2 linked regions of the Flectobacillus major DSM 103 genome follow. The protein of the gene in region 2 interacts with the protein of the main gene of each other region in a pairwise test. Links are inferred from orthologs where the notes say so. Each region holds a gene or a part of one and is shown on either strand. Other genes may lie near its edges.

The links.
Region 1: the proteins of sucD (region 2) and sucC interact in binary tests that used the Escherichia coli proteins (3 or more experiments, as listed by UniProt). The link is inferred for Flectobacillus major DSM 103 from one-to-one orthologs.

What each region holds. Positions count from the first base shown.
Region 1 is NZ_KE386491.1:1,057,287-1,068,958, forward strand. What follows is about bases 3,528-6,491. They hold sucC (ADP-forming succinate--CoA ligase subunit beta), read right to left. Parts: upstream 5,628-6,491; coding sequence 4,428-5,627; downstream 3,528-4,427. Other genes in these bases: FLEMA_RS0106235 (M48 family metallopeptidase), read left to right, coding at 3,528-4,228; FLEMA_RS0106245 (SusC/RagA family TonB-linked outer membrane protein), read left to right, coding at 6,083-6,491. Outside these bases: bcp (thioredoxin-dependent thiol peroxidase), read right to left, coding at 1-148; FLEMA_RS67710 (M23 family metallopeptidase), read right to left, coding at 355-2,346; FLEMA_RS0106230 (fumarylacetoacetate hydrolase family protein), read right to left, coding at 2,579-3,190; more of FLEMA_RS0106235, read left to right, coding at 3,377-3,527; more of FLEMA_RS0106245, read left to right, coding at 6,492-9,193; FLEMA_RS0106250 (RagB/SusD family nutrient uptake outer membrane protein), read left to right, coding at 9,213-10,559; FLEMA_RS0106255 (ABC transporter ATP-binding protein), read left to right, coding at 10,791-11,441. UniProt on the Escherichia coli protein: Succinyl-CoA synthetase functions in the citric acid cycle (TCA), coupling the hydrolysis of succinyl-CoA to the synthesis of either ATP or GTP and thus represents the only step of substrate-level phosphorylation in the TCA.
Region 2 is NZ_KE386491.1:4,311,408-4,323,020, forward strand. What follows is about bases 3,965-6,869. They hold sucD (succinate--CoA ligase subunit alpha), read left to right. Parts: upstream 3,965-4,930; coding sequence 4,931-5,809; downstream 5,810-6,869. Other genes in these bases: FLEMA_RS0146720 (crotonase/enoyl-CoA hydratase family protein), read right to left, coding at 3,965-4,682; FLEMA_RS72950 (DUF4271 domain-containing protein), read left to right, coding at 5,953-6,869. In the rest of the region: LPS export ABC transporter periplasmic protein LptC, read left to right, coding at 1-427; FLEMA_RS0146675 (c-type cytochrome), read right to left, coding at 507-923; FLEMA_RS0146680 (SCO family protein), read right to left, coding at 934-1,608; FLEMA_RS72940 (hypothetical protein), read right to left, coding at 1,605-2,003; DNA repair protein RecN, read right to left, coding at 2,052-3,719; more of FLEMA_RS0146720, read right to left, coding at 3,876-3,964; more of FLEMA_RS72950, read left to right, coding at 6,870-7,149; FLEMA_RS72955 (uroporphyrinogen-III synthase), read left to right, coding at 7,197-7,982; FLEMA_RS72960 (PorP/SprF family type IX secretion system membrane protein), read left to right, coding at 8,307-9,284; porK (T9SS ring complex lipoprotein PorK/GldK), read left to right, coding at 9,602-10,750; porL (type IX secretion system motor protein PorL/GldL), read left to right, coding at 10,928-11,613. UniProt on the Escherichia coli protein: Succinyl-CoA synthetase functions in the citric acid cycle (TCA), coupling the hydrolysis of succinyl-CoA to the synthesis of either ATP or GTP and thus represents the only step of substrate-level phosphorylation in the TCA.

The sequences.
Region 1 (11,672 bases), 3.3 Mb from region 2 along the record:
AGGCTTGAGCTGTACAGCCAGGGGTACTATCTTTTGGATAGAAATATAGTACTACTTTTTTTCCTCTATAGCTCGAAAGCTTTATATATTGACCATTTTGGTCTTTTTGTTCAAAATCGGGTGCTAGGTTTCCTATTGCTAATGTCATGACCTGAGGAGTTTTTCTGTTATTGATAATACCACGGAACTTTTTATTAGAATTAATTTTATTCAAAACTATTCTGTAATGAGTGTCCCTGTTATTTGTATTAGTTTATCATATTGCTCCAATGATTATTGTTGTAATAAGCAGTAACATAATACAAATTTATAAAACAATTTTTATATAGAACAGTATAGCACAGTTATTTATTTTTAATGTTTTTTCTTCTTAGTTTTTAAGGGGCTTTTTGGTACTGGCAAAGCTTTTTTTATCACCTTGTGCTGTACTGGTGCAATATGCGATGTACTGTCTATTTGAGTAGAATAAATCTGGGTATTTCCTTGATTATCGGTTAGTTCTAATACCATTTTGCCGATAAAACTTTGGGTAGAGTCGCTTTTTACCGACCATACCAATGCTTTTTTATAGTCATAGTCGCATAGAATATAATTGCCGTCGATAGTTGTTCTGAAGCTTCGTATTCCTGAAAGGTTATCGGATACCTTAAAGGCGAAATAATCTTTATTTTTAGTTACCAAAGCTGCTTTTGGCGGAATACTATCGGTTAGTAATTGATAATGCCCTAAGTTGTCGGTTTTGAAACTGATTCTGTTTCCACTCCATTTTCCTCCTAAAAATCTGCGGTCTTTATTGTTGGTATATACCGATGTTTTGTCAGGAAAAGCAACACTGGTATCAGGTTTAAAGGTAATCTGAATCGGTTTTTTTAAGGGAATACTATTTTGACCTAGTTGAAAGGTAGTGGCTTTTACATTGGTTTCCAAATAAAGCGTATCGTACAAAGCCTCGCTATTGAAATGAGCGGTAATTTGCTTATCGCTAAATTGTATTTCTTTTTTGGGAAAAATCGCCTGCTTAATCGCCAAAGGGTAGTTCGTTGAGTCGATACTCAGCACTTGAGGAATCCCTTTGCGTAAATCCCAAAGATAGATAGCTTGGTTATTTTTGGTATAAGCAATCGGTAACGAAACCGTATTTTGGGGTAGTTGTACCTCACAAATAGAATTAATAGTTTTGAGGTTTTTGGCTGTAATCACCAACGTATTTTCGTCGATAGCAGTACCGATTTGTACAGGTAGTTTATTGGGTGTAACCACCACCGAACTTTCAAAGGGTTGTCCTTTAATCGTAAAATGTAAGGTGCTAAGATTTTCGTTGGTGTCCCAAATTTTGATGGTTATTACATGGCTTTTGCCATCGTTGATATGGATTTTACCTTTAGATGGACTAGGTTTATACACAGGCAAAAGGGTATTACCATCGTCTTGAAAAAGCTTTTGAATTCGTTGTCCTTCTTTTTTCTGAAGTGGATAGTCAATATGAATATTAATATCGTTGGAATGTTCGTCTGGAAATTGCTCTAGGTGATAATAATACAGTTCGTTGTTATCAACCAACAACTCTACACAACTCAGGCCATTAGAATTATGGGTATCATTCATTTTATCGACAGCCAACAGTTCAATACCAATTATACCATTGGCCAAGACCTCGCCATTGGCTATAGTAAAGCTTCCATCGGCACGTTTGGTAGGGCTGTACTTTCTTGTTCCAAATTCACCCATCACGCGTGAATCGATAGATAGGCTTTTGATGATGATTTCTTGAAAAACAGGAGGTACATTATCGATGATTTCTTTAAAGCCAAAATTGAGGGGATTCAGAATATTATTTTTCAAATCTCTGATTTCGAAGTGCAAGTGTGGACCCGCCGAGCCACCAGTGTTGCCAGAAAGACCAATGATTTGTCCACGAGTAACTTTAAATTCGTTGGGAGCGGGTTTGAGGGCTATTTCAAAAGTTTGTTTTTTGAGCCGTTCTTGTCGAACATACTGAGCCAGAGGCTCGGCAAAAGATTTGAGGTGTCCATACACCGTAACATAGCCATTGGGATGTGTAATAAAAACCACATTGCCATAGCCTCCAGCTTGTACACGTACATCCGAGATATACCCATCGGCGGCGGCGTACACAGGTAAGCCTTCACGGCCTTGCGTTTTGATATCAATACCAGCATGGAAATGGTTGCTACGCAAATCGCCCATTCCACCAGCTAAGTAATTTCTTTGATTAGGGTTTATCGGAAATAGAAAATAGCCTTTGGGATAAGGTAGTACGGTTTTTTGAGCGAAACTAGCGTTCAAAATTCCAATCAAAAAGAGTATAAGTTGTAATCTTTTCAAGGTATTGTTTACTTAATCGTCTGGCCAAGAGCAAACAGGCCATAGGTTTGAAAAATAGATTGCTGACTAAAGAGGCTCAAATTTTTAGGTAATTGCTTCAAATCAAGGTATTTTGTGCCAAGTGTAAGAAAATAAGAAATATATTCCTTGCCCAACAGCTTAATCGTGCAGCAACACGAATCATAGAAGCAAAGGCACCAATACGAGATTTGTACCTTTGCTATGTGATGATTTACTTAATCTCAAATTCGAGTAACTTTTCATCTTCCAAATAAGCCGAAAGCGTATCTCCAATTTTGACAGACCCCACACCCGCAGGAGTTCCTGTAAAAATAAGGTCGCCTGTTTTGAGGGTAAAATATTTTGATATTTCGGCAATGATTTCGTCAAAGTTCCATAGCATCATCGACGTATTTCCTTTTTGACGAAGCTCACCATTGATTTCAAGGTGAAAGTTTAAGTTATTCAAATCATTGAATTCGCCTTTAGGAATAAAGCCCGAAATAGGGGCAGAGCCGTTAAAAGCCTTTGCTTTTTCCCAAGGTAAACCTTTTTCTTTTAGCTTACTTTGTAAATCACGTGCTGTAAAGTCGATACCGATACCTATTTCTTCATAATATTTATGAGCAAATTTAGGCTCGATATTCTTCCCCATCTTATTGATTTTCAAAACGATTTCTACCTCATGATGAATATCTTGCGAAAATTCGGGGTAATAAAAAGGCTCATTGTCACGAAGAATAGCAGTATCAGGTTTGATAAAAAGTACGGGCTCTGAAGGACGCTCGTTGTTCAATTCGGCAATATGTTCAGCGTAATTGCGACCAATACACAAGATTTTCATAATAATTCGTTAATGTTTTAAATCAATAGAGGATTGTTTTAGCGAGAATTTTGATAAAATCAACCTTCAGATTAAATTCGCTAGTGAATTTTACTACAAAACTACGGCTTATTCATAGAAATGTAGAACCTTTTTGCAACTTTTGCGTCTTAATGGTTAATTATCCTTAAATTTTATCATAAAAACATGAAGAGAGTTCTTTTATATGGCCCCTTACTAATTGCTATTTTGTGGGCTTGTGCTAGTGTACCCATTACTGGTAGAAAACAGTTTTTGCTTGTTTCTGATTCAGAGATGAATTCGATGGCTTTGACTAGCTACAAACAATTTTTGGATACTAATAAGGTAATACCAGCGTCTTCTCAGCAATCGGCGATGGTAAAGCGTGTCGGTGACAAAATTGCTCGTGCTGCCCAGCAATACTTCGAGAAAACGGGTAATCCTAATTATCTGAATGGTTATCAGTGGCAAACAGAGTTGGTACAAAGCAACGAAGTGAATGCTTGGTGTATGCCTGGAGGTAAAATGGTAGTATATACAGGGATTTTGCCAGTTACTCAAACCGAAGCAGGGCTAGCCGTAGTAATGGGGCACGAGGTGTCGCATGCTATTGCCAAGCATGGTGCCGAAAGAATGAGCCAAGGAATGATTGCTCAGGGCTTGTTGGCTGCTGGGCAGGTAGGTCTTCAGGTTGCTATGAAAGATAAACCACAGGCTACACAAGGGCTTTGGAATACAGTATTTGGTGTGGCAGCTCCTGCGGGGGCTCAGTTGACTATCTTGGCCAATGGACGTGGACAGGAGTCGGAGGCTGACCATTTGGGGTTAATTTTTATGGCTATGGCTGGGTATAATCCTGAAGAGGCAGTGGCGTTTTGGGGAAGAATGGCTGCTTTGAACAAGGGTACAAAACCTCCGTTATTTTTATCGACTCACCCTTCCGACGAACAACGTATTGCTAACATCAAAAAAATATTGCCTGAAGCTAACCAATATTATACGGCAGGAGGGAGCGGTACAAAATCGACCAAATACTAATATGAATTGTAAATGAAGAGTGATGCGGTTTTTTAGAGCAAGGGGTTGGCCTAAATGAAAGCTTTAGTCTGGATGAATTGATAATTAATAGGTTATTCTCAAAACGTAATTGCTCCCTAATTTACCATTTGTATCATCATAAAAAAAGCCAAGTTATCGTTTCGACAACTTGGCTTTTTTATATACTTATTAGCTGTAATTAGATAGTTCCAGCCAATACTTGTTCTACTTTTTCAGCAGCTTCTTTCAATAAAACGGCAGAGAATACTTTCAAGCCAGATTCATCGATGATTTTAGCACCTTCAGCAGCGTTTGTACCTTGCAAACGCACGATGATTGGTACAGGAATGTTTCCGATAGCTTTGTAAGCTTCAACAACCCCCGTAGCGACACGGTCGCAACGAACAATACCACCAAAGATATTAATCAAGATAGCCTTAACGTTAGGGTCTTTCAAGATAATACGGAAGCCAGCTTCTACCGTTTTAGCGTTAGCTCCTCCCCCAACATCTAGGAAGTTGGCAGGCTCGCCACCCGAAAGCTTGATAATGTCCATAGTAGCCATTGCCAAACCAGCACCATTTACCATACAACCCACGTTACCGTCAAGTTTTACATAGTTAAGGTCATTGGCCGAAGCTTCAACTTCTAAGGGGTCTTCTTCGGTAGTATCACGCAAAGCAATAAAATCTGGATGACGGAACAAAGCGTTGTCATCAAGGTTTACTTTTGCATCAACTGCCAATATTTTATTATCTGAAGTTTTCAACACAGGGTTGATTTCAAACATCGAAGAGTCAGAAGTAACATAAGCTTTGTAAAGAGCATTGATGAATTTCACCATTTCTTTGAAAGCTTCGCCCGATAAACCTAACGCAAAAGCTACTTTACGAGCTTGGAATTGCTGAAGGCCAACACGAGGGTCAATCCATTCTTTGATGATTTTTTCAGGAGAGTGTTCAGCTACTTCTTCAATATCCATACCACCTTCAGTAGATGCCATGATTACATTGCTACCAGTAGCACGGTCTAATAAAATCGAAATGTAGTATTCTTTAATTTCAGAAGGGCCTGGGTAATAGACATCCTCAGCAATTAAAACTTTATTTACTTTTTTTCCTTCTGGGCCAGTTTGGTGTGTAATCAACTGCATACCCAAAATTTGTTCCGATTTTTCACGAACTTCTTCTAAATTTTTGGCAAGTTTAACACCGCCTCCTTTACCGCGTCCACCAGCATGGATTTGAGCTTTGATAACATGCCATTGAGAGCCTGTTTTAGCTGTTAGCTCACGGGCAGCTTCAACTGCCAGTGCGGGTGTATCCACAACGATGCCTTCCTGAATACGGACACCGTAGCTTTTGAGAATGTCTTTAGCTTGATACTCGTGAATGTTCATTTGATATACAATTATTTATGAAACTATAATGTACAAAACGGAAAATAGATTCCTCCTTAAAATTAGCTCTTCAATTACACTTTTATTATTGCAATAATAAATGCTTTGGAAAAGAGTATTGAAGAAATCGCTCGCTAAATTACTGACAAACTTCTAAAGTAGGCGTTTTTCTTTGCTAAATATTTATAGCCTGCTTATTATTTTTTGAATTTTATTGATGCTAACCAGTTCATCTACATTAGATATGGTAAAAAATAAAATCTTTTTTGTAGGCTGAAATGTTATATAATTATTAGCAAAATATAAAGCAAAATAGAGATAACTACTTAATTTTAGCGACTTTTTCGTACTAAAATGTTTATTTTTACTCGTGTAGGGCTTATACTTGTACACTGAACTCTACTAATTCTATTAAATTTTCATTTTTTTCATTTTTCACTAAACACATACACTTCATGAAGAAGCATTTATTATTAAGCTTCCTGCTAGTGATTGGGGTACTGTTTAATTTAACAGCCCAAGATCGCAAAGTGACAGGAAAGGTAACATCGTCAGAAGATGGTTCGGGTCTTCCTAGTGTAACAGTCCAGCTAAAAGGTACTGGCAGAGGAACTCAAACTGATGCAAATGGTAACTATTCTATTAGTGTACCAAGTGGCAAATCGGTATTAGTATTTAGATTTGTGGGTTTTATTAGCCAAGAGGTAGCTGTTGGTAGCCAAACTACCGTTAATGTGGCTTTGAAAGAAGATACTAAGGCATTGGAAGAAGTACTTGTAGTAGGTTTTGGTACTCAGATTAAACGTGATGTAACTGGAAATGTGGCCAAAATTAAATCGTCAGATATTTCGGATATGCCTGTTACTACTTTCGACCAAGCTATTCAAGGTAAAGCAGCAGGGGTTGTTGTAAACTCGGGTAGTGGCAAGTTGGGGCAAGGTATCCGTATCAATGTGCGTGGACAGTCTTCTATTTCGGCCAATACTCAGCCTTTGTATGTAATAGATGGTATTCCATTGACTACTAATAACCTTTCTTTTCAGTTTGGAGCAACCAACCCTTTGGCCGATATCAACCCTCAAGATATTGAATCAATGGAGGTATTGAAAGATGCCGCTGCCGCTGCTATCTATGGAGCTCGTGGTGCCAATGGTGTTGTGATTATTACTACTAAAAAAGGTAAAAATGGTCAAACTCGTGTAAACTTTGGCTATCAGGTAGGGTCGAGCAAGCCTACTCGTAAGTTACAGTTTTTGAATACAGAACAATATGTAAACTTTTATCGTCAGGCAGCAGGTAATGCCGACCGCTTAGATGAAATAGACCCATCTGACCCAAGTTCATCAACGTCATATATGAATGACTTTTTTGTAACACAAGGTTTGGGTACTTTTGGTACAGCCAATCAAGCTTCAACCAATTGGGGCGATTTGGCTTATCAAGATGCTCCAATGAGCCAATATGATATGAATATTACGAGTGGTTCTGAAAAAACATCTATTTTTGTTTCAGGACAATACCTAGACCAAAAGGGTATTCTTGTAGGAAATGCTTTGACAAGAGCTACTGGACGTATGAACTTAGACCATTCTCTTACTGATAAATTCAAAATCGGGGTGAATATGTCTTTGTCAAGAACCTTGAATAAGCGTATCTCGGGCGACCGCCAGTTTGATAACCCTATGCAAATGGTAGCTTTGCCTCCAATGACTCCTTCTATCGACCCAGCTACAGGCTTACCAGCGGGTTCATTGCCAGGCGACCCAAGTATTCCATATTACTATAACCCACTTGTTAATATTGGTAACGCATTTTATAATACTACTGTAAATCGTACAATTGGGAGTGTTTATGGCCAACTAAAAATCACTAAAGATTTATCTTTCCGTTCTGAATATGGTGTAGATGTACTTAATCAGTTAGAAGAGCAATTCTATAACTCACTTACTGCTCGTAATACAGGTGTACCGGGTGGTTTGGGTGTGTCAAGAACTGTACGTGTAGAAAACTACAATACCAACAATTTCTTTGCTTATAGCAAAGCCTTTGGGGTACATTCATTAGATGCTACATTGGGTATGTCGTTTCAACGCTCTGAAACAAAACGTCATTATATCGAAGGTCAGGACTTCCCTTCAGACTCATACCAAACAATTTTTGCGGCGGCTCGTAAAACAGCTGGTAACTCATCTGAAACAGCTTTTAGTTTCTTGTCATATTTTGCAAGAGCCAACTATAAGTTCAACGACCGTTACTTGTTGGGGGTAAGTGCTCGTGTTGATGGTTCTTCTCGCTTTGGTACAAACCAAAGATATGGTTTCTTCCCTGCGGCTTCGTTGGGTTGGGTAGTCTCGGAAGAGGAGTTCTTGAAAAACAACAAAAGTATTAGTTTCTTGAAAGTACGTACAAGTTATGGCCGTACAGGTAATGCTGAAATTGGTGCTGATGGTAGCGGTGCTTCTACCAATACAATTAACTTCCCTCAAAGAGGTTTGTATGCTGGTGATGCTGGTTATGGTACTATTCCAGGACAAAGACCAATCCAGTTGGCAAACCCAGACTTGAGCTGGGAAACTACCGACCAATTTGATTTTGGCGTTGACTTTGGTTTCTTAAATAACCGTTTGACAGGGGAAATTGATGTTTACCAAAAAAATACATCTAATTTGTTGTTGAATGTAAACGTACCAGGCTCGACAGGCTTTGCTACACAAACTCGTAATATTGGTAAATTGCAAAACAAGGGTATTGAATTTGTCTTAAATTCAGATAACCTTGTTGGGGCTTTCAAATGGAGAACAAGCTTTAATGCAGCTTTCAATGCCAACAAAGTTACCGACTTGCAAGGACAAATTATTGAGGGTGGTTTGAACAACATGAGCCGTGCCGTAGAAGGCCAGCCAATTGGTACATTCTTTACAGCCGAATATGCTGGTGTTGACCCTGCCAATGGTAATGCTTTGTGGTACAAAAATACAAAAAATGCTGATGGTTCTATTGACCGCTCAACAACCAGTGTATACGGACAAGCTCAACGTGTGGTGGTAGGTAAAGCTTTGCCAGATTGGACAGGCGGTATTACCAATACATTTAGTTACAAGGGTTTTGAATTAAGCGTATTTATTAACGGTCAATTTGGTAATGATATTAACTTCTATGGCGTTGGCCGTTTCTCTTCTGCTAACGGTCGTTTTGAAGATAACCAAACTGTAGACCAGCTAAATGCTTGGACTCCAACCAACACCAATACCAATATTCCTGAAGCTCGTTTGTTCTATAACAATGGGGCTCAGGCATCAAGTCGTTTTATTCAAAATGGTTCTTTTGTTCGTTTAAGAAACGTTACATTAGGATATAATATTCCTAAAAATATCTTGAACAAAGCAAAAATCAATAACATGCGTGTATATGTTACGGCTCAAAACTTGGCAACTTTCACCAAATACACAGGCTGGGACCCAGAAGTAAATGCTGATGATATTGTTTCTAATATTGCTCAGGGTTATGACTTCTACACAGCTCCACAAGCTCGTACCATTACATTTGGTGTAAATCTTGGTTTTTAATCTAAATTGAATAAAGAAGATGAATAAGATATTTAAAAATATATTAATGGTAAGCTTTGCGTTGAGTACGCTGACAGCTTGCGATAAACAACTCGATATTGAACCTAAGGTAAGTATCGACGAATTAGCAGCATTGAATACTTCAAAAGACGTTCAGGTTACACTGGTGGGTGCTTACGATGGTATTAGTGATGTAAATGTGTTGGGGGGAGGTAGCCAGTATATCAAAGAGTTGATTGTGGATGACCGTGACGTAGTTTTTGGTGGTACGTTTACTACTTTGGACGAAATCTGGAGAAAAACGATTGCTCCAACCAATGGCGATATTACCAACCTGTGGATGGATAGCTATAATGCTATTAACCGTGTCAACAACGTGCTTTCGGCACTTGAAAAAGTTGACCAAGCTGAACGTGCTTCAGTTGAAGGACAAGCTCGTTTTATCAGAGGTATTTTGTACTTTGACTTGGTGAACTTATATGGGAAGTTTTGGGGTGATGGTAACAATGCTACCAACTTGGCTGTACCATTGGTTTTGACACCAACTCGGGGTATTACTTCTGTCGATAGCAAAGAACGTGCTTCTGTGGCTCAGATTTATGCACAAGTATTAGATGATTTAACAAAAGCAGAACAATTGTTGCCCGAATCGCTTACCAATACTGGGTTTGCTACCAAAAATGCGGCATCTGCTATTTTATCTCGTGTCTATTTGGCACAAGGTAATTATGCTTTGGCTCGTGACGCTGCCAACCGTGTTATTGCTTCGGGTGTACAGCAGTTAGCGCCTTCGTTTTCTGAAGCATTCAACGATGCAACTAATGGTTCTGAGTTGATTTTTAGAATTATTGTTACTGACCAAGACGGTACTAATGATTTGAATACGTTTTATGCTTCGACAAGAAACCAAGGTCGTGGCGATATTCGTGTTCAAGCAAAACACTTGGCTCTTTATTCTGCAGAGGATACTCGTGGCCAGTTTTTTGAAGAGTTGAATAGAAATATGTACACACTCAAGTTTGCCGACCGATACGGCGATTTACCTATTGTACGTATTGCCGAAATGTATTTGACTCGTGCCGAATGTAACCTTCGCTTGGGAACTACTGTTGGTGCTGCTCCATTAACTGACGTTAACCTTATCAGGGCTCGTGCTGGAGCTAATATTTTGTCGTCGGTAGCATTGGCTGATATTTTGAAAGAAAGAAGATTAGAGTTTGCTTTTGAGGGCATCAACTACTTGGACGTTAAGCGTAACAAACAAGCTGTTGGGTCTTTGGTGTACAATAGCAACGCATTGGTATTGCCAGTTCCACAAAGAGAAATTGATACCAATAAGTCGTTAAAACAAAATGATGGATATTAATTCTTGAAGAAGTTGATAATTGAAATTTGAAAATCAGTTGAATAAACAACGTATTTAGCGTTTATTAAATTGGTATTATTACTTTGACAAGTATATCCTGTATCAATAAAAAAAGAGGTAGCTGTAGGGGCTATCTCTTTTTTTATGTCTACGAGTTATTTTCTTTTTCAAGAATAATGTTGTTTTTTTGCTTCTTGTCGTGAATTTTGAGGAAAAAGAAAACAGCGAATTATGCTTATAGCCAAAAATATTATCAAAAATTATGCCTCTCTACAAGTATTAAAAGGCATAGATTTGCACATTGCCAAAGGTGAGGTAGTTTCGATTGTTGGAGCTTCGGGGGCAGGGAAGAGTACTTTGTTGCAGATTTTGGGTACTTTAGATAAACCCGACCAAGGGAAAGTTATTATTGCCGACCAAGATGTTACCTTATTGGGCGAAAAGGCTTTGGCAGCTTTTAGAAACGAGAAAATTGGCTTTATTTTTCAATTCCATAATTTGTTAGGTGAATTTTCGGCTTTGGAGAATGTGGCAATGCCTGCCTTTATTCAAGGAAAAGCAGAAAAAGAAATAAAACAACGTGCCGAAGAATTGTTGGTATTGTTGGGCTTGAAGGACAGAATCAATAACCTGCCTTCGCAGATGTCGGGTGGCGAGCAGCAGCGTACCGCTGTGGCTCGGGCTTTGATGAATGCTCCTGCCATTATTTTTGCCGATGAGCCTTCTGGTAATTTGGACTCTAAAAATGCTCATGAGTTGCACGAGCTTTTCTTTACACTACGCGATACATTCCAACAAACCTTTGTAATTGTAACTCATAACGAAGATTTGGCCAATATGGCCGACCGCAAATTGATAATGCAAGATGGTATGATTTTATAAGCATGAGCCATCCTAAATTTTAGGTAATATTAAAAAACGCTATTAGTGTTTGTCAAGATTCACAAGGTCGTCAAGTGAACATTGAAGAGGCTTATCTATTGCTCAAATAATAGAAAATTAGGGACTATTCATGCAAAAGGCCTTCGAAATTAGTTTTTCAAACGCCTTTTGTATGTTAAATATCAGTATGACACATCTTTAGCCGCAAAGCATCTTCAAAAATAATCACCA
Region 2 (11,613 bases):
TCATGGTATCAATATGAGCTATACTGATTCTGCTCGTGTCGTAGTAAAAATGTCGACAGAAACCCAACTTACCTTACAAAATGAAGATAAAGTGTATCCTAAAGAGGTAAGAATTTTTTTCTTCGACAAAATGGGTAATAATACCACTACACTACGTGGCGACTCAGCAAGGTTTGTCCGAGCCAAAAACCTATATCATATTATGGGTAGAGTGCTGATTAATAACCAAGTAAAACACGAAACCTTACAAACTGATGAGCTTTTTTGGAATCCAGATTTCAAGAAAGTATATACCGATAAGCCTGTAGACGTGACTACCCCCGAACAAGTGTTGCATGGGGTAGGAATGGATGCCAATCAAGATTTTACTGAATATACACTGCGTAAAGTAAAAGGCGTGGTACGGGTAAATAATATGCCTCAATAAGGTAGCTTATATAAAAATACAGAGTTTCACTTTGGGCGAAACCCTGTATTATAACAAAATGTATTAATCATGAATGCCATTAAGGTTGATTACAAGCATCCAAAATCTTCTTTGTCGCCTTTACATCTGTAATTATTTTTTCGCCTCCCCATTCATTATAAATAAACGTTGTGATTTCGGCTACATCAATTGCATGCAATTGCTTGTTGGCAGGCATTGGTTGGTGGTATTTTTTCCCGTTTACAACAATCGTATCATGGAGTCCATTTCGCATAGCACAGATAATCAGGTTTTTATTGTTTTTCAAAAAATCTGAGCCTGCAATTGGCGGATACAACCCCGCCAGTCCTTTTCCGTCGATTTGATGGCAGTTGGCACAGTGGGTTTTATACAAAGCCTGCCCATCAATATAATACTGCTTTAGTTTGAGTTCATCCTTGCTCTCACAAGCCAATAACCCTAATGCTGATAACAGGATAAATAAGTATTTTGACATTGTTTTTTTATTATTGATATTGTTCCTTGAGTAATAGGTCAATATCGTTCATTAATTGGTCTACTTTTTCAGGAACAGTACCATCATATAATCCTCTTATATTTCTGTTTTTATCGACCAAAATAAACGCTCCACTGTGTACAATACCTCCAGGCTGAGTAGGGTCGTCGGTAGCGGTAACCATATAGCTTTTCTGTCCAAGCTCATAGATTTTCATTTTATCGCCAGTAACCATTTGCCATTGATTTCCTTCGATACCAAGGTTTTTCTTAAATTCTTTCAATACACTTGGCGTATCATGCCGAGGGTCGATGGTATGAGAAAGAATCATGAAATGCGGATTGTTTTTGTACTTTTCATATATCCGAAGCATCTGTGTTTTCATTTTTGGGCAGATAGTCGGGCAAGTTGTAAAAAAGAAGTCGGCTACATAAATTTTGTTAGCTACGTCTTTTTGGGTCGTAACTACAGAGTCTTGATTAATAAACTCAAAATCAGGAATAGTATGATAAACGGTGTCCGTTACACTTTTGCCATCTACAACTTTAGTTTCAATGCTTTTCTGGCCTAAATAAGGTAGGCTCTTTTTGCTTTCTGAGCAGCCAAATATAAAGGTAACCAGCAAAGCTATAGCCCAATGGTGGCCATGAAATATACCCATTAACTTACTTTGTAATTTTATCATTTTCCTAAGAACTGCTTTGCGTTGGCAATGCTAGTATTGGTTAAAACTTTTACTTCATTAATTTTCTTTTTTTCTCCTTCAAGGTACTTCAATGCTTCCTCAATACCCTTTCCTTTTACAGATTCAGGATTGTATTCGGCCATCCAATTCGACATTTTGATGTCGGCCGAATCGAGCTGGACAAATAACTCTTTTGCCTTGATAGAATCCTTAGAAACCTTCGATACGCTATCTAATTGCCCTTTTAGTGACATAATAACATCCATTTTAGGCATTACTTCGTCATGGACAGCAATTACTTCTTCTATAAGTTTTTTCTGTTGGTCTTCTTCTTGAGCTTTGTTGCAAGATGTAGCAATACCAAGGAGAAGAACTGGAATTATAATTTTTTTCATAATGGTAAATATAGTTGGATGAATAAAAAAGAGTTTTAATAAAAAACGCTACGATTCGATAGTATGTTTACCCAACATTTCACGAGCATTTTCAATAATCGTGGCTGAAGGATTTTGGCCACCAATCATTTGTGCAATTTCCATGATACGTTCCTCTTTAGATAACTTCTTAATTCTTGAAACGGTTCGGTCGGCAGAGTTATCTTTATAAACAAAATAATGGGCTGCTCCCTGAGCCGCAATTTGATGCAAATGAGTAATAGCAATAATCTGATGGCTTTTGCTCATTTCACGCATCATATTGCCTACTTTGATAGAAACTTCACCAGATATACCCGTGTCTATTTCATCAAAAACAATCGTAGGCAAAGCCCTCTTATTGGCTAGAATATACTTGATAGCTAGCATTAAACGGCTAAATTCGCCACCTGAGGCTACGTTTTTGAGAGGTTGAGGCTTGATACCTTTGTTGGCCGAAAACAACAAGTTAACAATATTGATACCAGTTGCCGAAGGTTTAATAAACTCATTTTCGACTTTGAGCGTAGCATTGGGCATTCCAAGGTCGAATAACAAAGCCGAGATTTGTTTTTCGATAGTTGCTAATACGCCCAAACGTGATTTTGACAAAGCCTCTGCACTTTTCATAAGGGCTTTTTCAGTTTTTTCGACCACACTTTTAGCTTTTTCCAAAGATTCGTCGAGGTTCAATACCTTACCGACTTTTATTTCGAGTTCGGCCTGAATACGTAATAAATCGTTGTCGGCTTTTACTTGATGTTTTTGTAAAAGGTGATACAATAAATCTACACGTTGCTGTAAAGAAGATATTTTTTCATCATCTATTTCTACTTGGTCAGATTCGCTTTCTATTTCGTCGTTAATATCTTTGAGTTCTATCAAACAAGACTGTAGGCGTTCTTTGATATGGACAAACTGCGAGCCATATTGGCCAATAGTATTGATATTGGCAAGAGAAGTACCCAACAACGAAATGATTGACTGTTCCGAGCCATTCAAAAATGCTGAAGTTTGTTGAAGCTTAGATTTTACTTCTTCGGCATTTTCCAGCTTGTTTAGTTCCGTTTCTAGCTCTTCCAATTCATGAGCCTTTAGTTTTGCTTTGTGTAATTCTTCAAGCAAGAAGGCATTATAATCAAACTCTTTTTTACTTTCTTTTGCATCTTGCACCAATTCATCATAAGCTTTTTGGGCTTTTTGATAGCTCAAGAAATCAGATTTGTATTTATCGACCAAACTTTCATTTTGGGCAAATGTATCAACAATCTGAAGCTGATATTCATTGGCCCCCAAAAGTAAATTATCATGTTGCGAATGCACATCCATAAGCTGAGAGGCAATTCGGCGAAGGGTTTCTAAATTGACAGGCGTATCGTTGACAAACGCACGGGTTTTGCCCTGTGGCGAAATTTCACGACGAATAATACAATGGTCTTCATAATCTAGCTCTTCTTCCTCAAAAATACTTTTGATAATAAATCCAGAAATATTAAACTCACCTTCAATAATACATTTTTCATCGGGGCTATATAAGGCCTTTGTATCGGCCCGATTACCAAGCAATAAGCCAATCGCTCCAAGCATAATCGACTTACCAGCTCCAGTTTCGCCTGTAATAATATTAAGGGCGTGATTGGGCGAAAGCTCTAAATGCTCGATAAGAGCATAGTTTTTTATCTTTAGATGAGTAAGCATTGTATATAAATAACCCAGATACCTGAAAAATCACCAATATCTGAAATTTGTTAGTCGTTATCTGTTTAGTTTTGGGCTATATCAACCGATTTATCATGCTAAAAATAGCGAGACAGTTCACAAAAATACAATAGATAATCGTACAAGTAACTAAAATTAATCTTCAAATTTTGGTATGCGTTTTTGTATTTTGGCCGTAAAAGCCTCTTGCAAATCATTTGATAAGAGTAGCCCTGCATTCCAAGTAGCTATATAATCAAGGCCATCGGCTATTGAATGCTCACGGCTATAATTCAGAATATGTTTTGTGCCTCGAATAGATAGAGGCGATTTTTGAGCAATTTGTTCAGCCAGAATCAGCACTTCATCAAGCATAGTTTGGTTATCAGGGAAAGAACGATTCACTAGTCCTATTTTTGCGGCTTCTTGTCCTGTTATATTTCGACCAGTGAAGGCCATTTCTCGTACCATTCCTTCGCCAATAAGCTTCGGTAGGCGTTGAAGTGTACCCAAGTCGGCTACCATACCCATGTCGATTTCTTTGATAGTAAAAAAGCTATCGTCGGTACAATATCGCATATCACAGCCACAAATTAAATCAATACCAGCCCCAATACACCCCCCGTGTATAGCTGCCAAAACAGGTTTAGAACAATCGGCAATAGCATTGATAGGAGCTTGGAGTTGCAAAATCTCTTTCCGCAGTTTTTCTCTACCTCGGCCTTCGCACGAAACAGCCTTTTGGGTAACAGACATTAGTAGGTTGAGGTCGATACCCGCAGAAAAGTGTTTGCTTGTGCCACCATCAAGTACTACAACCCGTACTTCAGGGTTTTCGTCGATATGCTCAAATACCTCTCTAAACTCCCGCCAAAACGTTTGGCTGAGGGCGTTTGCCTTGTCGGGGCGGTTGATACTAAGATGGGCAATGTGATTTTGAATCTTTAAAAGAAGGGTTTCCATGTTAAAATGAGGTTTGTTGATTAAAACGAAAGTAATATAGGAATTCTTTTCATAAAATGGCAACCTATAAAAATTTAGCAGAAATTAATAAAAGATTAAATATTTGATTATCAGGTGATTGTAATGTTGTTTTTGAAATCTAATCAGCTAATTAACAAATCCTTTTTGCTCTTTCACATTCTGCATTTACCTTTACGAAACTTTTCTTAATACATAGGAATTTTCAATAACAGATAACGACACGAAAAATGAGTGTACTTGTTAACAAAAACTCAAGAGTAATCGTACAAGGCTTTACGGGTTCGGAAGGTTCTTTCCATGCTCAGCAAATGATAGAATACGGCACAAACGTCGTGGGTGGTGTTACGCCGGGTAAAGGTGGTTCTACGCATCTTGACCGTCCAGTTTTCAATACTGTATTGGAAGCTGTACAGCAAGCTGGAGCAGATACCTCTATTATCTTCGTTCCGCCTGCATTTGCAGCCGATGCTATCATGGAAGCTGCCGATGCTGGAATCAAAGTGATTATTTGTATCACTGAAGGTATTCCAACAAAGGATATGATTTATGCCAAAGAATACATCAAAAACAAAGCTACTCGTTTGATTGGCCCTAACTGTCCAGGTGTAATGACCGCAGGAGAATGTAAAGTAGGTATTATGCCAGCTTTTATTTTCTCGAAAGGTAAAATTGGTATCGTTTCTAAGTCTGGAACATTGACTTACGAAGCTGTAGATCAATTAACTAAAGCTGGTTTAGGACAAACTACAGCAATTGGTATTGGTGGTGACCCAATTATCGGAACAACTACTAAAGAAGCCGTTGAATTGTTGATGAATGACCCTGAAACAGAAGGTATTGTAATGATTGGCGAAATCGGTGGAGGAATGGAAGCCGAGGCTGCTCGTTGGATTAAAGAAACTGGTAACAAAAAACCTGTAGTTGGTTTTATTGCTGGTCAAACTGCTCCAAAAGGTCGTCGTATGGGTCACGCTGGTGCTATCATCGGTGGTGCTGATGATACTGCTGCTGCCAAAATGGCAATCATGGAAGAGTGCGGAATTCACGTGGTTCACTCTCCTGCCGACATTGGTGCAACAATGTTGAAAGCTTTAGGCTTGAAATAATTGTGATGAGGCTGTTGGCAATTGGTAATAGGTAATGTAATTTTGTAAAAATATTACAGATATTGCTGAACGTCAACTATACATATTGCAAAAACTTTACAAAACCTGACAAACAATCGTTTGTCAGGTTTTTGTGCTTATTATTGTCCAAACCCCTAGGCTTTCCTAGTTGGGTTCGGGTACTTATAACATATATACTCACCCTAAGCCTATGCTTGTTGGGGAGGGGCGTAAAAGCCAATAATATTGGCCCAGACAAAGCCTACTACTTGGTGTATGATTACCATGACGATTGGCAGGTATACGACGACCACTATAAGGCTTATGTACCTTATATTAAAGGCGAACACAAAGATTACAATTCTTTCAGTTTGTTTTTTGATACCGAAAATTATAGAGGATATAAGCTTTTGTATTATTCGGGCAAAGAAAATTACCTTTTTATCAACGCTTCTTTACAACGAAAGCTACCAACCGAGCAGTGGGTGGTGATGGATATAGATAGTTTGAAAGAAAAATATGGAAAACTAAAATTGTTTTTGACTTTCTACGGAACCAATACCAATGTAGAAGCCATGACAGTACAGGTAGGAAATAAGATTTCAAAAGTAGAAAAAAGTATCCAAATATCAGATTCTCTATTGACAGTTATTCCTAGAGAACTAACACCTTTTCAAGATTTTGTTACCTTAGGTTTGTTATTTTTAGCGGTCTGTTATGCCTTTTTATACAATTTACAGCCCAAAGCATTTGGTCGTTATTTTAGTATTCAAGATTTATTGACAATCAATATAAGAGACGATGCCTTTATTGTTAATAAACCATTTGATTTAGGAAACTTGCTTTTTGTACTGAATCTAAGCTTTACATTAGCATTTATTTTTATGCTTATCCAAAGCGATGAAATGGATTTATTTTCGGTTAGTACCATTCTAAGAGATGGCGAAAGCTTAGGAACGATGTTTAGTAACTTTATTGAACTCGGCGTTGTGATTTTTGTTTTGATGTTGGCCAAATATGTAGCTTTAGCCATTTTAACAAACCTCTATAGGCTCGATAATATTACTAATGTGCATTATTTTAAAGTAATTCAAGCATCCAGTATTTTCTTTTTGGTAGTGGTGGTATTCTTGAGTGTGAGTGCTGTATCGGCTCCAGAAGTGATAAAAAATATACAAAATATACTGCTGATACCGATTTCAATTTTCTTTTTACTACGACTAATATTAATATACTTTACGATAAATAAGATGACACCGTTAAAAAATCTCTATTTATTTTCGTATCTTTGCATCGTTGAAGTCATTCCATTGATAGTAGGAATTCGATATGCCCTATAGGTTGGGCCAACAGTAATAACCCACATTAAAGTTTAACTGCATTGAGCATGAGCGAAACAACAGGAAACGCACATCCAGACAGATTAACCAAAGTATCCAGCATTCTAGTGTCGCAAGCACGGCCAACAGATGAAAAATCACCCTATTTTGAGTTGGCTAAAAGATACAATATTAAGGTAGATTTTCGTCCATTTATTGAGATACAAGGCGTTTCATTCAAAGACTTTCGTAAGCAAAAAATTAACATTCTTGACCATACGGCCATTATCTTTACGAGTCGTAATGCTGTAGATCATTTTTTTCGTATTTGCAAAGAAGCTCGAATCGAGGTGCCTGCAGATATGAAGTATTTCTGTATAACGGAGCAAACCGCTATATATTTACAGAAATACATTGTGATTCGCAAGAGAAAAATATTCTCTGGGCAAAAAACGGCAGCCGATTTGTTAGAACTAATTAAAAAACACAAAACTGAAAAGTTTTTGTTTCCATGTTCAGACAAACGTCGTAACGATATTCCAGAGTTTATGGGTACAAATGATTTGCATTTGACAGAAGCGGTAATGTACGAAACGGTTTCTGCGGATTTGTCTGACCTAGAAGATGTTTATTACGATATTTTGGCGTTCTTTAGTCCGTCAGGAATTAAATCTTTGTTTGAAAACTTTCCAGATTTTAAACAAAACAAAACTCGTATGGCTGCATTTGGGCCAACTACTGCCAAGGCAGTTACAGATGCAGGTTTGATTTTGGATATTCAAGCCCCACTGCCCAATGCCCCTTCAATGTCGGGTGCATTGGAATTATACATTAAAAAAGTGAATGGTTTGTAAGCTAAATCATTGACAAAATCTAGCAGGTCTGATTCGTTTTTCAATGAATCAGACCTGCTTTTTTGTGGGTGTTTACAACAAAAACGCTGGAATATCCGTTTATATCAAGTGGTTTTATGTATCAAATTATATATCATTATGGCGTTGTTACAAATAATATTTTAGCGTATTCCAATTCATACCTCAAAATTTCAATGATTATTTGGAATTTGTTATTAGTTTTGGGAAAGCGGAAGCATTTATTGTAAGTAGCTGTATTGAGTAATTGCCTCTTCATCATCACAGTACAATGCTGTACCCATGAGTACCTAGTTTGAAAACACTATGCAGAAAAAACTATTATTCCTCATTTTGACCTTTATTGTGATGGGCGTTCTGCCAGTAATAGCTCAGCAGGATGCTCAATTGAGCCAATATATGTTCAACCCTTTGTACATCAACCCTGCCACCGCTGGCACTGATGGCACACTCAAGTTTCAATTACACTATAGAAACCAGTGGTCGGGCTATCAAACAAGCCTAGATGGAGGAGGCTCGTTGGGTACACAAATATTTACCGCTTCGATGCCACTAAATGGCCTACGAAGTGGCATTGGTGTACATTTTGTCAATGATAAAACTCCTTCAGGGGCAGGTTACCAAGATTTAAAACTTTCATATTCTTATCAGATAGGCTTAGGGAATGGAAGTATCATTTCGCTTGGGGCAAGAGGCGGGTTTCATATAAAATCGTTCGATAATAGTTTTCGCCCACGCGAGAGCGACGACCCCTTGATTGATGGCCTTTCGGGAAAGATTAGTCAAACCAAACCCGACTACAGCGTTGGGGTATTATACAAGGCTTCTAATTATTTTGTGGGTGCGAGCCTCAACCATATCAACTCGCCAGTGTACAATTTTGGTATAGCAAATATTGCCAATAACAAAGCTGTCCAAAGCTTGTATGTACATGGTGGCTATAATTATTATTTGACAGACGACATTGAGATTAGTCCTACTGCACTTTTTAGAACCGACTTTCAGACGAATGTACTCGAAGGAGGTGCGATTTTGACCTATGCCGAAAAGTATTGGGTTGGAGGTTCTTATAGACTTAATGATGCTGGCATTATTATTGCGGGCATATCTTTATTACAGAATAATTCTTTAAAGATAGGTTATTCGTTGGATTTGACCACCACGAATGGAGCATCCGCCAAGGCCCCGACATCGCACGAAATATTGCTTAGCTATTCACTTCCAGCTCCCAAGTTATTAAGTGGTAAGAAAACTCCTGTGAGAACCCCAAGGTTTAGGAGATAATTCTCTTGTTTCATTGAATCCTAGCAAGGAGGAATGACGTAAGTTGATGGTGTGAATAGGCTTGTGTATCAAAACGATAATCTATTACCAAACAACCCGAAAAATTTATTAACTTTGCTTTTCTAAGCAAATACTAAAAAGTTTTTAATCTCGTTTTAAGAAAAATTAACAAATTATATTTTGAAATTAGGAAGAAAAGATATTTAGTTTTAGTAATTTTCTAATGTACCCACAATAATATAAATTAACTACGTTTACAATTTTGAGAATTATTTACCCGTTTGTAAGCAGGTATCAATCGCAAAAGTAAAATCAATATGAATTACAGTGTAATTTTCAGGAAAACTCTATTACTAATCCTTATAGCCGTTCCTGTTTTATTTTTAGATAGTTGTAGCTCTTCATCTAGTAAAAAAGGGGGGAAAACTGCAAGTAGTAAAAGTAAAAGTGGAAAAGGTAGAGAAGTTGCTACCAAAGGAAAAGGAGGGAAAAAAGGCCGTAGCAGCAAGAAAGAAGATGTTGGTATGGTAAATGGTGAAATTGCGGCTACTGCAAGAAAAGGCTGGAAGCAAACCACTCCACTAGGAATGGTACTGATTCCGTCGGGCTCGTATATGATGGGGCAAGCCGATGAAGATATCGTATCGTCGTCTGTTAACTTCAATAAAAGAGTTTCGGTAGCTCAATTCTTTATGGACGATACTGAAATTAGTAATAATGAGTATCGACAATTTACTTCTGCTATGCTTACTGACTCTATCTCGGTATTGGGCGAAGAAAAAATTATGACAGAGTATTATCCAGATACTACTGTATGGAGCAAAGACTTTACGTATCACAACGGTGATCCAATGACTGAATATTACTTTTCAAGCCCAGCATTTGACTTGTATCCAGTAGTTGGTGTAAGTTGGAGAGCTGCAAAGTATTTCTGCGAATGGCGTACAAAAGCTTTGAACGACCACAGAACAGCCGAAGGAATGTATATTTCTCCTCGTTTCCGTTTACCATCGGAAGCTGAATGGGAATGGGCTTCGAGGGGGGGGAAAGCTTCTGCAAAGTATCCTTGGGGTAATCCTTACGTAGCTAATGGAAAAGGTTGCTTATTAGCCAATTTCAAGCCACATAGAGGTAATTATGATGCTGATGGATATGCCTATACTGCTCCAGTAAATTCATACAACCCTAACGATTATGGCCTTTACAACATGGCTGGAAACGTAGCTGAGTGGTGTATTGATGCTTATTCAGACAATGCTGTTGCGATTACATGGGACCTAAATACGTTGAATGACGACAAAGACGAGCCAAGAAAGGTTATTAGAGGTGGTTCATGGAAAGACGTAGCCTATTACCTTGAAACGGGTACTCGTGCTTATGAATATGAAGATAAAAAACGTTCATATATAGGTTTCCGCTGTGCCATGACACATTTAGGACGTTCTTCAGGTAAAGAATTTAGATAGTAGATTGAGGGGTAATTAATTGAAACAGCTCTTTGAGGGAAGATTCAGTTAATTACCTTTTTATTTGATAACATAAGGGGGTTGAGTGTGGATAACAACAACCTTAATCCGAAACTAATAGTAAAACAAACTCGAAACTGTACATTTTCATTCCACTTTAAATCATTTTCAGAACAAATGAAGGGCTTAGAAAAAATTATTAACGTTATCGCCAGTGCTGGTGCCGCAGTAGTTATTGTTGGAGCATTATTTAAAATTTTACACTTAGAAGGTGCTAATCAAATGCTAATGGTAGGTATGCTAACAGAAGCAGCTATTTTCTTGTTGTTTGCTATTTTGTATGCTACTGCTAAGCCTGAAAAGGAGTATGAATGGGAACGAGTTTACCCTGAATTAGCCAAAGATTTTCAAGGTGAATTGCCAAAGGTGTCATCTCGTGGTTCTTTTACAGGTGGCAATGGCCTAACAGCCAAAATGGATGATGCTTTGGCCAATGCTAAAATATCGCCAGAAGTATTCGATAACTTGGGCAAAAGCCTCAAATCGCTTACTGAGTCAGTTTCAAAAATTGGAGAAATTTCAGATGCTACAATCGCTACAACTGAATATGCTAAAAATATTAAAGTAGCTTCGGCAACCGTAAGCGAAATGAACAAAGCGTATGGTACAACCTTGAACGCTGTTTCTGAGTTTTCTAATGCTACTCAGGATGCAAAAGAATATCGTGCTCAGTTCCAAAAAATTACCCAAAATATGGGTGCTTTAAATGCTGTATATGAATTAGAATTACAAGATACCAACAAGCACCTAAAAGCAATGAATGCATTCTATGGCAATTTGACAACTGCAATGGAAAATATGTC